One region of the Leminorella grimontii genome, then DNA from elsewhere that is predicted to be linked to it. Evidence: predicted binding sites of a transcription regulator. Region 1 holds the regulator's gene; each other region holds the start of a gene.
What was found. Region 1 encodes PurR, which represses purine synthesis genes. Its sites were predicted from a motif close to CANGCAAACGTTTGCNTG; they were not measured.

Region 1 (4,189 bases):
CAATGCGGCCAGATCTTCCGCGCTTAAGGTATGGCCGGCCTGGCTTGCATCGATATTCAGGCAAACGGCGCCCTGATCGAGGGTTTTCATCACAACGTCGCGATAGGGGTCAAGGATGTCAAACAGCCGCCATTCGTCCACCACTACGCCGTTTTGATCGACTTCGGCAATCACGTCGCGCACGGTGCGAACGTTCTTACCGTCGGCGCGCTTATGGTTGGAGCTGGCTACGCGCAGGAAGTAATGGCCGTTGGCGGCGTTATCCATCGAGTGGGAGAAGTCGTTGTAGTTGTCGGGCAACCGGCGATTAAAGATTTCTCTTCCCATGATGTCATACTTCACGTAGCGCTGGCCGTAGCCCCAGCTTAGCGCACCGTCGTCGTTTTGCTTAAAGCCCATCATTACGCCGGCTTTATAGATAGATTTCAGATCGTAAATAGGATTGGCGAACATATACCAGCGGATATCGCCGGAAGTGTCGATAATGGCGTTGACAGGGTAGAAATTCCACTCAAGCGCGCCGCCAACGGGGTTATTCCATACGGTGCGGGTGCCGTTTCCTGACTTGTCCTGTAGATTGTTGAGCAGATAGAGTCGGTCTTTAAATTCAGGGGCGACTTTTTTAACGTTTACGGTGAAAAATGAAGCCTGTTCCTCTTTGGTTCCAGCTGATTCCGTATAGGCAGGAGGAGCATAGACGGTGTAGCTTTCTTTAATTTTTTCACTTTTTTCGCCGTAGAGGCGGATATATTCAACTTCAATCGTGTTGACGTAATCGGGATAAAGGCCGAAAACGGGGATCCCACCGTAGGTCAGAAGGTATTTATTGTTTACCTGATATTTGATTTCCTGACCGTTCGCCTTAGGCACAATACGAACCGATGCGTCTCTTAGTACGTAACCGCCGTTGCGGATAATTGCCGTCAGTGGCGCAATATCGTATGGGTTCATGACGACTTCGCCTATTTGACCTTGAACCTGATAGTCCAGCTTTGCTCCGCTCGCTCCACCAATAGCCAGTGCCGTAGAGGGCAAAGCTGATAATAAAGCTGCCGACAGCGCAAGGGAGGTTAACGCATATTTAAATTTCATAACATTCTCCAGTTACTTGAACGTAAATCCGTCTTATCTATTCAATCTTTCTCAAGATATTTGAGTGACTCTTTGTAATTGGTTGTTGCTGGATGTTTTTAAATATGAAAATAATAATATTTGGTTACAATTGACTTGAATATAATTACTTTTGACAATAAAGAGAATCGCCAATTTGCGAATAATGATTTTTCGAAAATCGAAATATAGGGATGAAAAACAAAGAGAAGGCCTCGTAGAATGGAGGCCTTGGGGATGAAGAGATAAATCAATTAACCGCGTATACGTCGCCGTCGCGAAACTCCAGCTTAATCAGACGTGAACGCTCAAGCTCAAGGCGATGGGCTCCTTTGCTTTTATAGTTGGCGAACAGAAATACGTTATCTGCGGGTTTACCGTAAAGGGGAACGTTTCTAAGCGTTACCGACGTTCCGGGCCGAACAACGATTGGCCAGACGATGAGTCCCTTGGCGTTTTTTTTCAGAAGGTCGCTTTTTTCTTTAAACCATTGTTCAGACGTATAGTGTTCCAATTGAGCGGTTAACCTGCCACCTTCAACGGCAACAAAGTCGACAAGGATTGGCTCTCCTTCGTTAGCTTTGGGAGTAACGCTGTATTCCAGATTATTCATCCGAACGCCGGGCAACAGAGAACAGCCCGTCATCAGCGCGACGAATAAACTAATGGTTGCTGTACGCTTAACTAACCTCATAGGACTATCACCGTGTTGGCATCGGCGGCGCTTTAGCGCCTGTTATTACATCCGATGCGGTAAAAGGGCGTCCTGAACCTGACTGCTTCTCAGGTTTAACTATAGGAAGAGAATGGCGGAGGGGCAAACGAAAAGCCCGCCAGAGAGGCGGGCCTGCGGACTATTTCTTCAGATAGGGACCATCGGCAACGGAATTGCGCTCAACCAGCTCGGGGTGCAGTTCAATCGAGTGGTAGGTTTCGCGCTTGTTGATTATGCGATCGAGCAGCATGTCCAGCGCCATCTCCGCCAGGTTTTCTTTTGGCTGTTGAATCGTCGTCAAGGGCGGGTTGTAAAAACGCGTATTGCGAATGTCGTCGTAACCGATGACGGAGATATCGTCGGGAACCCGTAACCCCATTTCGCCAGCGGCGCACAGCGCACCCATGGCGATGACGTCTCCACCGCAAAATAGCGCCGTTGGGCGCTTTTGGGCTTTTAACAGCTTCATCATACCGTCATACCCTTCCTGCGGCTGGAAGTCCGCCTCAACAATCCACTCATCGGGGATGTCGATGTTGGCCTCTTTCAGCGCGTGCAGGAAACCGCTATGTCGCTCCCGTCCGGTAAATTCATTTAGCTGGCCGGTAATGGTGGCGATATCTCGATGGCCTCGGTCTATCAAATAGCGTGCGGCCAGATACCCGCCGTGGAAGCCGTTATCTTCGATATTGTCGGTAAAGTCGCTGTGTTTACCCCAGTCCATCACCATCATGGGAATATGCTGATAGTCGTTTAGTAGTTCAAGCAGGGGGGGATGATACTCAGAACACATTACTAAAAGGCCGTCTACGCGCTTTTGCGCCAGCATGGCCAGATAGGCCTGCTGTTTTTCAAGATCGTTTTGAGTATTGCAAAGGATAAGCGTATAGCCCTTTTTATAACAGGCCGACTCTACGGCCTGAATGACTTCGGCGAAGTAGGGCGAACCGCTGCTGGTCGCCAACAGCCCCAGCGTTTTAGTACTGTTAACCTTCAGGCTGCGGGCGACGGCGCTGGGCGAATAGCTGAGTTCTTTTATGGCGGCCCAGACGGCAGTTTTAGTATCTTCCGCAACAAAACGGGTTTTATTGATGACGTGGGATACCGTCGTCGTTGAAACGCCGGCGCGTTTCGCTACGTCTTTAATGGTTGCCATAAAAGCGGGTTCTCCTGTGCCTATACCGTTCGTTGCTCAGATGACAGTGTAAGCGGGTAAGTTAACGTTTGCCTTTTCAATTACACATTAAAAGCAAAACGGTGTAGAATTTGTATCATACGCACTGGCGCTAACTTACGTTATCGTTATCAGTGATGCTTGGCGATGAATTTTGGCGCATTTAATTCAAAAGTAAAAGGGCTGTAGCGGAAAGAACGCAACGTTTTTTGCGGTTTTCGCACCTTTAGCCGAAATAGGGCTGATAAACTCACGTTAACATTACCCCCAATTAGTAAAAAAGGAGTCCAAGATGTCTGCTGAATTAAAGTGGTCTTTAAGCACGGTCGTTTTTGCTTTGTTCGTTATCGTGACTTACAGCCTGATTGCCGTTACGCACTAATCGTTTTTAAATACCCGACAGCGCCGATGTCGGGTATTGTTTTTAATGACGTCAAAGCGCAGCGATGGAACGTCGCGTTTTCAGGTTAGCGGTTTGTCGGTGAGTGAGAATGTTCCCTTGTGGAACATATTTTTTTGAAATCAATAGAGTAAAATCGGTGTTTCAACATGGAGGCAGAATGACTCACCATAAGGCTAGAGCGTTGGCTTTAGTGAAGCGGATCGTCGGGATTGTTATTTTTATACCTGCGCTGATTTCGACGGTGATATCCGTACTTAAGTACCTGGTAGCGCCTAAAAGCCAGATGCAGGAAATGACGGCGACTATCATGGATTTCTTGCAGGTGATGTTCAACATCGTGCGCCAATATACTTCTTTTCTTGAGTACTTTTGGACTAACTCGCCGGTGCCGAATATTCAAAACTGGACTGCATCCAACACCGTTTGGTTTATCGTTATCTTTTTGCTGATTTTCGTTGGGCTAGCGCTCTCTGCCTCCGGCGCAAGGTTAGCCAAGCGAGTTTATAACGTGCAGGAAGGCGTGACGGAGCGAGCGATCCTTGAAGCAATGAACGGTGAACAGGCCCGTTCAAAGCAGGAGCTGCAGAAGCTGATTTCGATTCCAAACACCTCCATTTTTGCGCAGATAACCGAGCTTTACGTGGCGCCGGTGCTGTGGGGCGCATTCATCTATGTGATTTTACGGCTCATCAATATGCTTTAGTTTTTCCGTACTTTATACGCATTGAGAACCGACGTTTATCGTCGGTTTCTTATTATGGCTTTAGCCAGTTTAAGTCGCGTTAGC
Region 2 (4,189 bases), 400 kb from region 1:
TATTCGCTGGGCAGTAAACTTTCAACGCTGGGCGACGCCGCCAAAATGCAAAACGCCGCCCTGGTCGTTATCAACAACGCCCTTTGCCAGCTGAGGGACAGGCTCAATATCTCTACCGGGCTCGCGGTAATCACGGGCGATACGCCGACGCTTATCAACTACAACCGCAGCAATAAGAACATTGAGCTGGACTATAAAGACAATACGCAAATTCCCTTGCTCACCAGCGCGGCAGGGAAAATCTTTTTGACCTTCTCAGCGCGTTTTCGCGATCAAAACCTGCTGACTAAAGAAGAAGAGAAACAGATCCTGCACGACGGCTACGCCATTCGCCTGACGGAAACGGAAGGCATTCCCGGCGCCAGAGCCATCGCCTGCCCTGTTTTTAACACCAACCGTAGCCTCATTGGCGCCGCCGTCATTATGGGACTTCTGCCCGACGACGACGGCGAACTGCGCCAGCTTGCCGACGTACTGCTTAACGTTATAAAAGAAATTCACATAGGATAGGCGCACTCATCCCGGCGCCGCCGAGGCTAAAAGGAAATACGATAGTGCAGCCTCTAACGCCATCATATACAATACCTATTTGACGTACTCTAACCAGGCTTAGGAAATTCAATGATTACTCTTCATACCAACCACGGCGATATCGTTATCAAACTGTTTAGCAATGAGGCGCCTATCACCGCGGCCAACTTCCTGGACTACTGCCGCAGCGGGTTTTATAACAACACGATTTTCCACCGCGTCATTAACGGCTTTATGATTCAGGGCGGCGGTTTTGAACCCGGCATGAGCCAAAAAGAGACCAAGGCAGAGATTAAAAACGAAGCCAACAACGGCCTGAAAAACACCCGTGGAACGCTGGCTATGGCCCGCACGCCGTCCCCTCACTCAGCTACGGCGCAGTTCTTTATCAACGTCGTCGACAACGACTTCCTGAACTTCCGTTCTGAAAGCCCGGACGGTTGGGGCTACTGCGTATTTGCAGAAGTCGTCGAAGGCATGGACGTTGTAGACAGCATCAAGCAGGTTAAAACCGGCCGCAGCGGTATGCACCAGGACGTCCCGGTCGAAGACGTCGTCATCAACAGCGTTACCGTTAACGAATAAGGTTCTGCCCGAGATCGATGACCATTCTGTTTATCGCCGACCTCCATTTAAGCGAATCCGAACCGGCAATTACTGCCGGTTTTCTCGCTTTCTTACAGAGAGAAGCCGTCAACGCTTCTGCGCTCTACATTCTGGGCGACCTGTTTGAATTCTGGATCGGCGATGACGAGTCAAGCGAGCTGCACGATACCGTCGCAAAAGCGCTAGCGGCGCTGCACGACAGGGGCGTCCCCTGCTACTTTATCCACGGCAACCGAGATTTTCTTATCGGCCAGCGCTACGCCGAGCGCTGTAAAATGACACTGCTGCCGGAAAAACAGATCGTTGACGTTTACGGCACGCCGGTTCTTATCCTGCACGGCGACACGCTCTGCACCGATGACCCGGGCTATCTGCGCTTTCGCCGCTATATGCACAATCGGCTTATTCAGCGCGCCTTTTTATGTCTGCCGCTCTGCCTGCGCCTTAAGATAGCCAGTCGGCTACGCCGCCAAAGTACGCTTAGCAACCGGGTTAAATCCCAACTCATGATGGACGTCAACCAGCTCGCGGTGATAAGCGACATGAAAAAGCATGGCGTACTGCACATGGTTCACGGACACACTCACCGGCCGGCCGTGCACGATATGACGATTAAGGGCGAGCAGTCTCAACGCGTCGTACTCGGCGCCTGGCATACTCAGGGCTCAGTCCTGCGCGCATTCCCTGACGGCAGCATCGATCTGGCCAGCTTTCCACTCTAGACTGCGCCGCATACAGCTATGGGGCACAGCCTGATTCCCCTCTTCAATTTTCCTCATTTTCTTTTAGTTAAGCGAACGCAAACGTTTTCCTTCCCACGGCGGCGTGTTATGCTTGCGGCCCTGAAAGAGGTTATTATATTTACCCCGCACGACCTTACAGGAGCATGCCCCCTATGCCAGTCAGCGCCGACAAGGCCAAAATCGCCATTGTGATGGGTTCCAAAAGCGATTGGGCGACCATGCAGTTCGCCGCAGAAATCCTTACCGCATTAGACATTCCGTTCCACACCGAAGTCGTTTCTGCCCACCGCACCCCGGATAAACTGTTTAGCTTCGCCGAAAGCGCAAAAGAGAACGGCCTTGACGTGATCATCGCTGGCGCCGGAGGCGCGGCCCACCTGCCGGGTATGCTGGCTGCCAAGACGCTCGTCCCGGTGCTCGGCGTGCCGGTTCAAAGCGCTGCGCTCAGCGGCGTCGATAGCCTGTACTCTATTGTCCAGATGCCGCGCGGTATTCCCGTCGGAACGCTGGCTATCGGCAAAGCCGGCGCGGCCAACGCAGCCCTGCTGGCGGCGCAGATCCTTGCGTTACACGACGAGAAAATAGGTTCTCGCCTCGCCGCCTGGCGTCAGGCGCAGACGGATGACGTCCTCAACAACCCCGATCCCAGGGAGAATCCATGAAGCCGGTTTGCGTTTTAGGAAACGGCCAGCTTGGCCGCATGCTGCGCCAGGCGGGTGAACCTCTGGGCATTGCCGTTTATCCCGTCGGGTTGGATGCAGAGCCTGAAGCGGTTCCTTATCAGCAGGCGGTCATCACCGCAGAAATCGAGCGCTGGCCCGATACGCCCCTGACGGAAATCCTGGCCCGCCACCCCGGATTCGTTAACCGCGACGTTTTTCCACGCCTGGCCGATCGCTTGACGCAAAAGCGCCTGCTGGACACCCTGAAGCTGGCGACCGCCCCCTGGCAACCGCTGGAAAGCGCCGAACAGTGGCCGGAAGTCTTTCGTTCTTTGGGGGAGCTTGCCATCGTCAAACGCCGCGTCGGCGGCTACGACGGCCGCGGGCAGTGGCGGCTTAGAGAGAGTGATGTCAACACGCTGCCCCAGGATGCCTACGGCGCCGCCATTGTCGAACAGGCGATTGCGTTTTGCGGCGAAGCCTCGCTGGTTGGCGCGCGCGACCGCCACGGCCGCTGCGTGTTCTATCCGCTGACCCACAACCTGCATCAAGAGGGCATCCTGCGCGCCAGCGTGGCGCTGCCCAAGCCTGACGCTCGCCTTCAGCGTCAGGCGGAAACTATGCTGTCGGCCATACTTAACGCGCTGGACTACGTCGGCGTGATGGCGATGGAGTGCTTTATCGTCGGCGACAGTCTGCTAATCAACGAGCTTGCGCCCCGCGTGCACAACAGCGGACACTGGACGCAAAACGGCGCATCTATCAGCCAGTTCGAGCTTCACCTGCGGGCGGTGCTTGACCTGCCGATGCCGAAGCCAAACGTTTTTAGCCCGTCGGTCATGGTAAACCTGATCGGCACCGACGTTAATCCGCGCTGGCTGTCTCTGCCGCTGGTCCATCTGCACTGGTATGATAAAGAGGTTCGCCCCGGCCGCAAGGTGGGGCATTTAAACTTGAACCACGCCAGCGTTGAAACGCTTTGCGATACCCTTGCCCACTTGAAGCCGATGCTCGACGGCGACTATCACGCCAGCATTGACTGGGCGATAGAGACGCTGAAAGAAAACGAATAACTCTCCATAGCCTCGCTTGACCGCGGGGCTATTGCTTTGGCGCCTCTTTTTTCTCCACGGTTATCATGGTCACAAACGGATAATACTGCCAGGGTACGCCCTCCCCCTTTTGGTACATTTTTGAGATGGTGCCGTCCAGATAAAGCATTTGACGAACGTTTAGCTGGGACTTCGCATAGCAGGCGAAGTCGTAAAAGTTAGCTTCGCGCTGGCTCATCATAAACACCACCTCGCCCTTTTGCGTAATGCCTACGCCGTTGCGAACCTTACGCGACTCCACGCCGGGCTTCAGGCGGGAGTTGATCGCGCCGTTTTCAATCATCATTGGCCCGGACTGAACGGCGAAATCCGCGCCCGTTACCGATTTAAACTCGTCCAGGCTGACGATACCGTAGCGCTCATCCTTGACGTAAAACACTCCGCCGGGTCGAATAAAAAAGTTGCCGCCACCGGAGGCAAGGTTCAACGCCACCTTCTGTTCGCCGCTCTCTATATACAGGCCGAGCGGCGCATATTCTTTATCATATATGCCGCCGTTCATCGCCATCTGCACTCGCCCGTCGCCATTGATACC
Region 3 (4,189 bases), 2.0 Mb from region 1:
ACCGATCGCCAACGGCGTAGACAGCGAGTTTTTATCGCGCCTGTCGCACCAGGAGCAGGGGGAATTGGTCACGTTTCTGAAGAAGTTGGTGGGAAAAGACGCGCTTTAGCTGCGCAAGTGAAAGAGCGCTCCGTGCGGAGCGCTCGCAATAAACAATCTAGTGGTCGACAAACACTATCTTAAACAGGAACAGCAGCGCGACGACCAGCACGCAGGGGCTGATTTCACGCCAGCGGCCCACACCCACCTTCATCACGCAGTAGGAGATAAAGCCCAGCGCGATGCCTTCGGTAATAGAGAAGGTGAACGGCATCATCACGGCGGTGATAAACGCCGGTGTCGCTTCCGTCAGATCGTTCCACTTCACGCGCGACAGGCTTGAAGTCATCAGCACGCCCACGTAGATAAGCGCCCCAGCAACGGCGTAGGGTTGAACCATCTTCGCCAGCGGCGAAAGGAAGATAACCAGCAGGAACAGCAGGCCAACGACGACCGCCGTAAGCCCGGTGCGCCCGCCGACGGACACGCCCGATGAGCTTTCGATATAGGTAGAAATCGACGAGGTGCCGAGATAGGCGCCCGCCGTCGAGGTGATGCTGTCCACCAGCAGCGCCTGCTTCATGCGCGGGAACTTGCCGTTTTCATCCGCCAGCCCAGCCTTGTCGGTAACGGCGATAAGCGTACCCGAGGAGTCAAACAGGTTAATCAGCATGAAGGAGAAAATAATGCCCGCCAGGCCGATGTCCAGCGCGCCCTTCACGTCAACCTGGCCGATGATGCTGGCGATGCTCGGTGGTGCAGAAACCGTTCCCTGATAGGTGACGTCGCCGACGACGAGGCCAATGCCGGTTGTCACGACAATAGACACCAGCACCGCGGCATGGATGTTTTTCGCTGCCAGCACCGCGATGATAAAAAAGCCCAACACGCCGAGCGCCACCGGCAGCGAGGTCAGGTTGCCGATCGCCACCAGCGTATCCGGATTAGATACAATGATGCCGGCGTTTTTCAGCCCCATCATGCCGATAAACAGGCCGATACCGCTGGTGATCCCCACCCGCAGGCTGACCGGAATGCTGGCTATCATCCAGTAGCGGATGCGAAACAGCGTCAACAGAAGAAAACCGAACGAACCCCAGAAAATGGCGCCCATCGCCACCTGCCAGGAATGCCCCATCGCGCCGACCACCACGAAGGCGAAGAAGGCGTTGAGCCCCATCGCCGGCGCTAACGCCACCGGCAGGTTAGCCAAAACGCCCATAAAGATGCTGCCAAACGCAGCCACCAGGCAGGTGGTAACAAAAACCGCCTCGGTATCCATCCCCGCAACGCCCAAAATCTGTGGGTTGACGAAGACGATATAGACCATGGTTAAAAACGTTGTAAAGCCGGCTACGATCTCGGTGCGAACGGTAGTGCCGTGCTGACGTAGCTGAAACACGCGCTCTAACAGCCCCCGCTCGGAGGTAGGGCCAGAAACCGGTTTGTTCATGTCGATATCCGAAGAAAAGTGTGAAGAGAAGGTAAAAAATCAAACCGCTAGATATACCAAAATAGGCAATCGATTGCATGGTTTATTTTCATTATCAGGCATGTCCTTTAGGATAGGCCAGCCTCGTTCGCGCTTTCAAGCCGCGGGCGTAAAGACAAAAAGCTAAAATAAACAGACGGCTATCATTTACGATACGGGTGTTCTACTATCTATGGACACGCTCTTTTCTCAATAGCGCGCCGCCGCCGCGCAGCGGCCCGTACGAAAAATAAGGAATTAAAAATGCAACCGGTTGAGTGCGTTCTGTTTGACTGCGACGGAACGCTGGTCGACAGCGAAATTCTTTGCTGCGAGTCGTTTTCCATCGTGTTTAACCACTACGGCATCCCGCTTTCAACTCAGGAGTGCGTTTTACGCTTCAAGGGCACCAACCTTTATCAGGTGTTTGCCGAAGTGAGAAAAGAGTACGAGCTTACTCAAAGCGACGAACAGTTGGAAAAAGAGTATCGCCAAAACATGGCGGTGCTGTTTGAACAGCGCCTCGAGCCCATTGACGGCGTAAGATCGCTTTTGGAGGGCATTCGCGTGCCGATGGCGGTCGTCTCCAACGGGCCGGTCAGCAAAATGCAGCACTCACTTGGGCTTACTCACCTGCTCGACTTCTTTGGCGAAAGGCTCTACAGCGCCTTCGACATCCAGCGCTGGAAGCCCGATCCGGCGCTTCTGGCCTTCGCCTGCGGCGGCCTTAACGTCGAGCTGGAAAAATGCATACTGGTGGAAGACTCGGTTTCCGGCGCCAACGCGGGCATTGCGGCGGGCATTCCGGTATTTTACTACTGCGCCGATCCCCACTCGCACCCCATCCACCACCCGCTGGTGACGCCCTTTTATCATATGAATGAGCTACCTGCGCTGTGGAAAGCCCGAGGCTGGAATATTTATCAGGGCTAAACTTGACGTAGCCCCCATTTTCGGAGGTCAGACCCGTTTTAAAAGAGTGGCATTAATGGCAACTTAAGCCAATACCCACTTAAATTATGATAAGCGGCCATTTACTTTCGTTTGCAGGTTACTCATGACGACAGAACCCGAAACCATCACCGTCTCAGCCGTTAACTGGCAGCGCAACCTTTACGTTGTCTGGCTAGGGTGCTTTCTGACCGGGGCGGGGTTCAGTCTGGTAATGCCGTTTTTGCCCCTGTACGTGGAGCAGCTTGGCATCACCGGCCACGCGGAGCTTAACCTGTGGTCCGGCGTCGCATTCAGCATTACCTTCCTGTTTTCTGCCATTGCATCACCGTTTTGGGGCGGCTTGGCCGACCGGCGCGGCAGAAAAGTCATGCTGCTGCGCTCGGCGCTGGGAATGGCCATCATCATGATGCTGATGGGATTTGCGCAAAACGTCTGGCAGTTTCTTATTCTGCGGGCGCTGCTCGGCGTATTGGGCGGTTTTGTGCCGAACGCCAACGCGCTTATCGCCACGCAGGTGCCAAGAAACCGCAGCGGCTGGGCGCTGGGGACGCTGTCGACGGGTGCTGTCAGCGGCGCGCTGCTGGGCCCGATTATCGGCGGCTTTCTGGCGGACCGCTACGGCCTGCGCCCGGTGTTCTTCATCACCGCCGGCGTGCTGCTGGTCTGTTTTCTGCTGACGCTGTTTACGGTTAAAGAGCAGTTCGTGCGCGTTCACAAGAAGGACATGCTCAGCGGCCGTCAGGTCTTCGCCTCGCTCAAGCGGCCCAAGCTGGTGCTGGGGCTGTTTATCACCACCATGATCATTCAGGTCGCTACCGGCTCTATCGCGCCCATTCTTACGCTGTACGTGCGCGACATTGCGGGCAACATCAACAACCTGGCGTTCGTCAGCGGGTTTATCGCTTCGGTGCCGGGCTTCGCCGCCCTGCTGAGCGCGCCGCGCCTGGGCAAGCTTGGCGACCGCATCGGGCCGGAGCGCATTCTGGTCGCTATGCTGATATTTTCGATACTGGTGCTGCTGCCGATGTCTATCGTGCAAAGCCCGTGGCAGCTGGCGGTTTTACGCTTTTTGTTAGGCATCGCCGACGGCGCGCTGCTGCCGGCCGTTCAGTCCTTGCTTATCTATCAGTGCAGTAATCAGGTGGCGGGCAGGATATTCAGCTACAACCAGTCGTTTCGAGACATCGGCAACGTCAGCGGCCCGCTTTTAGGCTCTACCGTAGCCGCCAGCCTCGGCTTTCGCGCGGTGTTTGTCTTTACGGCGCTGGTAGTGCTGTTTAACGCCGTTTATTCCTACTGGTTCCTGGCCAGAAAGGCGCACGACGCGCCTTCTGAACAGGAAGAGTAGCCTTCTACAGCGCTCTGGCGCCGGTCTTTATCGGCAGCAGAAACCGCCAAAGCGAACGGGAGCGCGCCGCTCCCTTGCCTGCGACGGCGTAGCGCCTGCTGAGCGCGTTGGCGACGACGTCGAGCGTCAGGCAAAACAGGAAGTAGACCAGCGCGATAAACAAGAACACCTCCGTCGGATAAACCATGCTGCGGTTATTGACCTGCGTAGCGAGGAACGTCAGTTCGCCGACGCCGACCACGTAGGCCAGCGAGGTGTCCTTTATCAGCGATATCCACTGGTTGATAAACGAAGGCACCATCATGCGCAGCGCCTGAGGCAAAACGATGTGCCACAGCACCTGCCAGCGGTTAAACCCGAGAGAAAGCCCCGCCTGC

Region 2: a site for PurR is predicted at 1,934-1,951, ahead of purE (5-(carboxyamino)imidazole ribonucleotide mutase). Genes of this name have one in related genera too.
Region 3: a site for PurR is predicted at 1,555-1,572, ahead of V8L73_RS19470 (NCS2 family permease). Genes of this name have one in related genera too.

What each region holds. Positions count from the first base shown of each region.
Region 1 covers NZ_CP146357.1:2,227,932-2,232,120, reverse strand. The annotation lists gene V8L73_RS10470 (aryl-sulfate sulfotransferase) at 1-1,092, opposite strand, end outside; gene V8L73_RS10465 (hypothetical protein) at 1,361-1,804, opposite strand; gene purR (HTH-type transcriptional repressor PurR) at 1,965-2,981, opposite strand; gene V8L73_RS10455 (YnhF family membrane protein) at 3,292-3,381, shown strand; gene V8L73_RS10450 (YniB family protein) at 3,560-4,105, shown strand.
Region 2 covers NZ_CP146357.1:2,628,074-2,632,262, forward strand. The annotation lists gene V8L73_RS12275 (IclR family transcriptional regulator) at 1-510, shown strand, start outside; gene ppiB (peptidylprolyl isomerase B) at 622-1,116, shown strand; gene lpxH (UDP-2,3-diacylglucosamine diphosphatase) at 1,134-1,859, shown strand; gene purE (5-(carboxyamino)imidazole ribonucleotide mutase) at 2,033-2,542, shown strand; gene purK (5-(carboxyamino)imidazole ribonucleotide synthase) at 2,539-3,615, shown strand; gene V8L73_RS12300 (phosphodiester glycosidase family protein) at 3,644-4,189, opposite strand, start outside.
Region 3 covers NZ_CP146357.1:4,262,747-4,266,935, reverse strand. The annotation lists gene V8L73_RS19475 (MarR family transcriptional regulator) at 1-109, shown strand, start outside; gene V8L73_RS19470 (NCS2 family permease) at 158-1,492, opposite strand; gene yieH (6-phosphogluconate phosphatase) at 1,775-2,443, shown strand; gene mdtG (multidrug efflux MFS transporter MdtG) at 2,568-3,812, shown strand; gene V8L73_RS19455 (amino acid ABC transporter permease) at 3,817-4,189, opposite strand, start outside.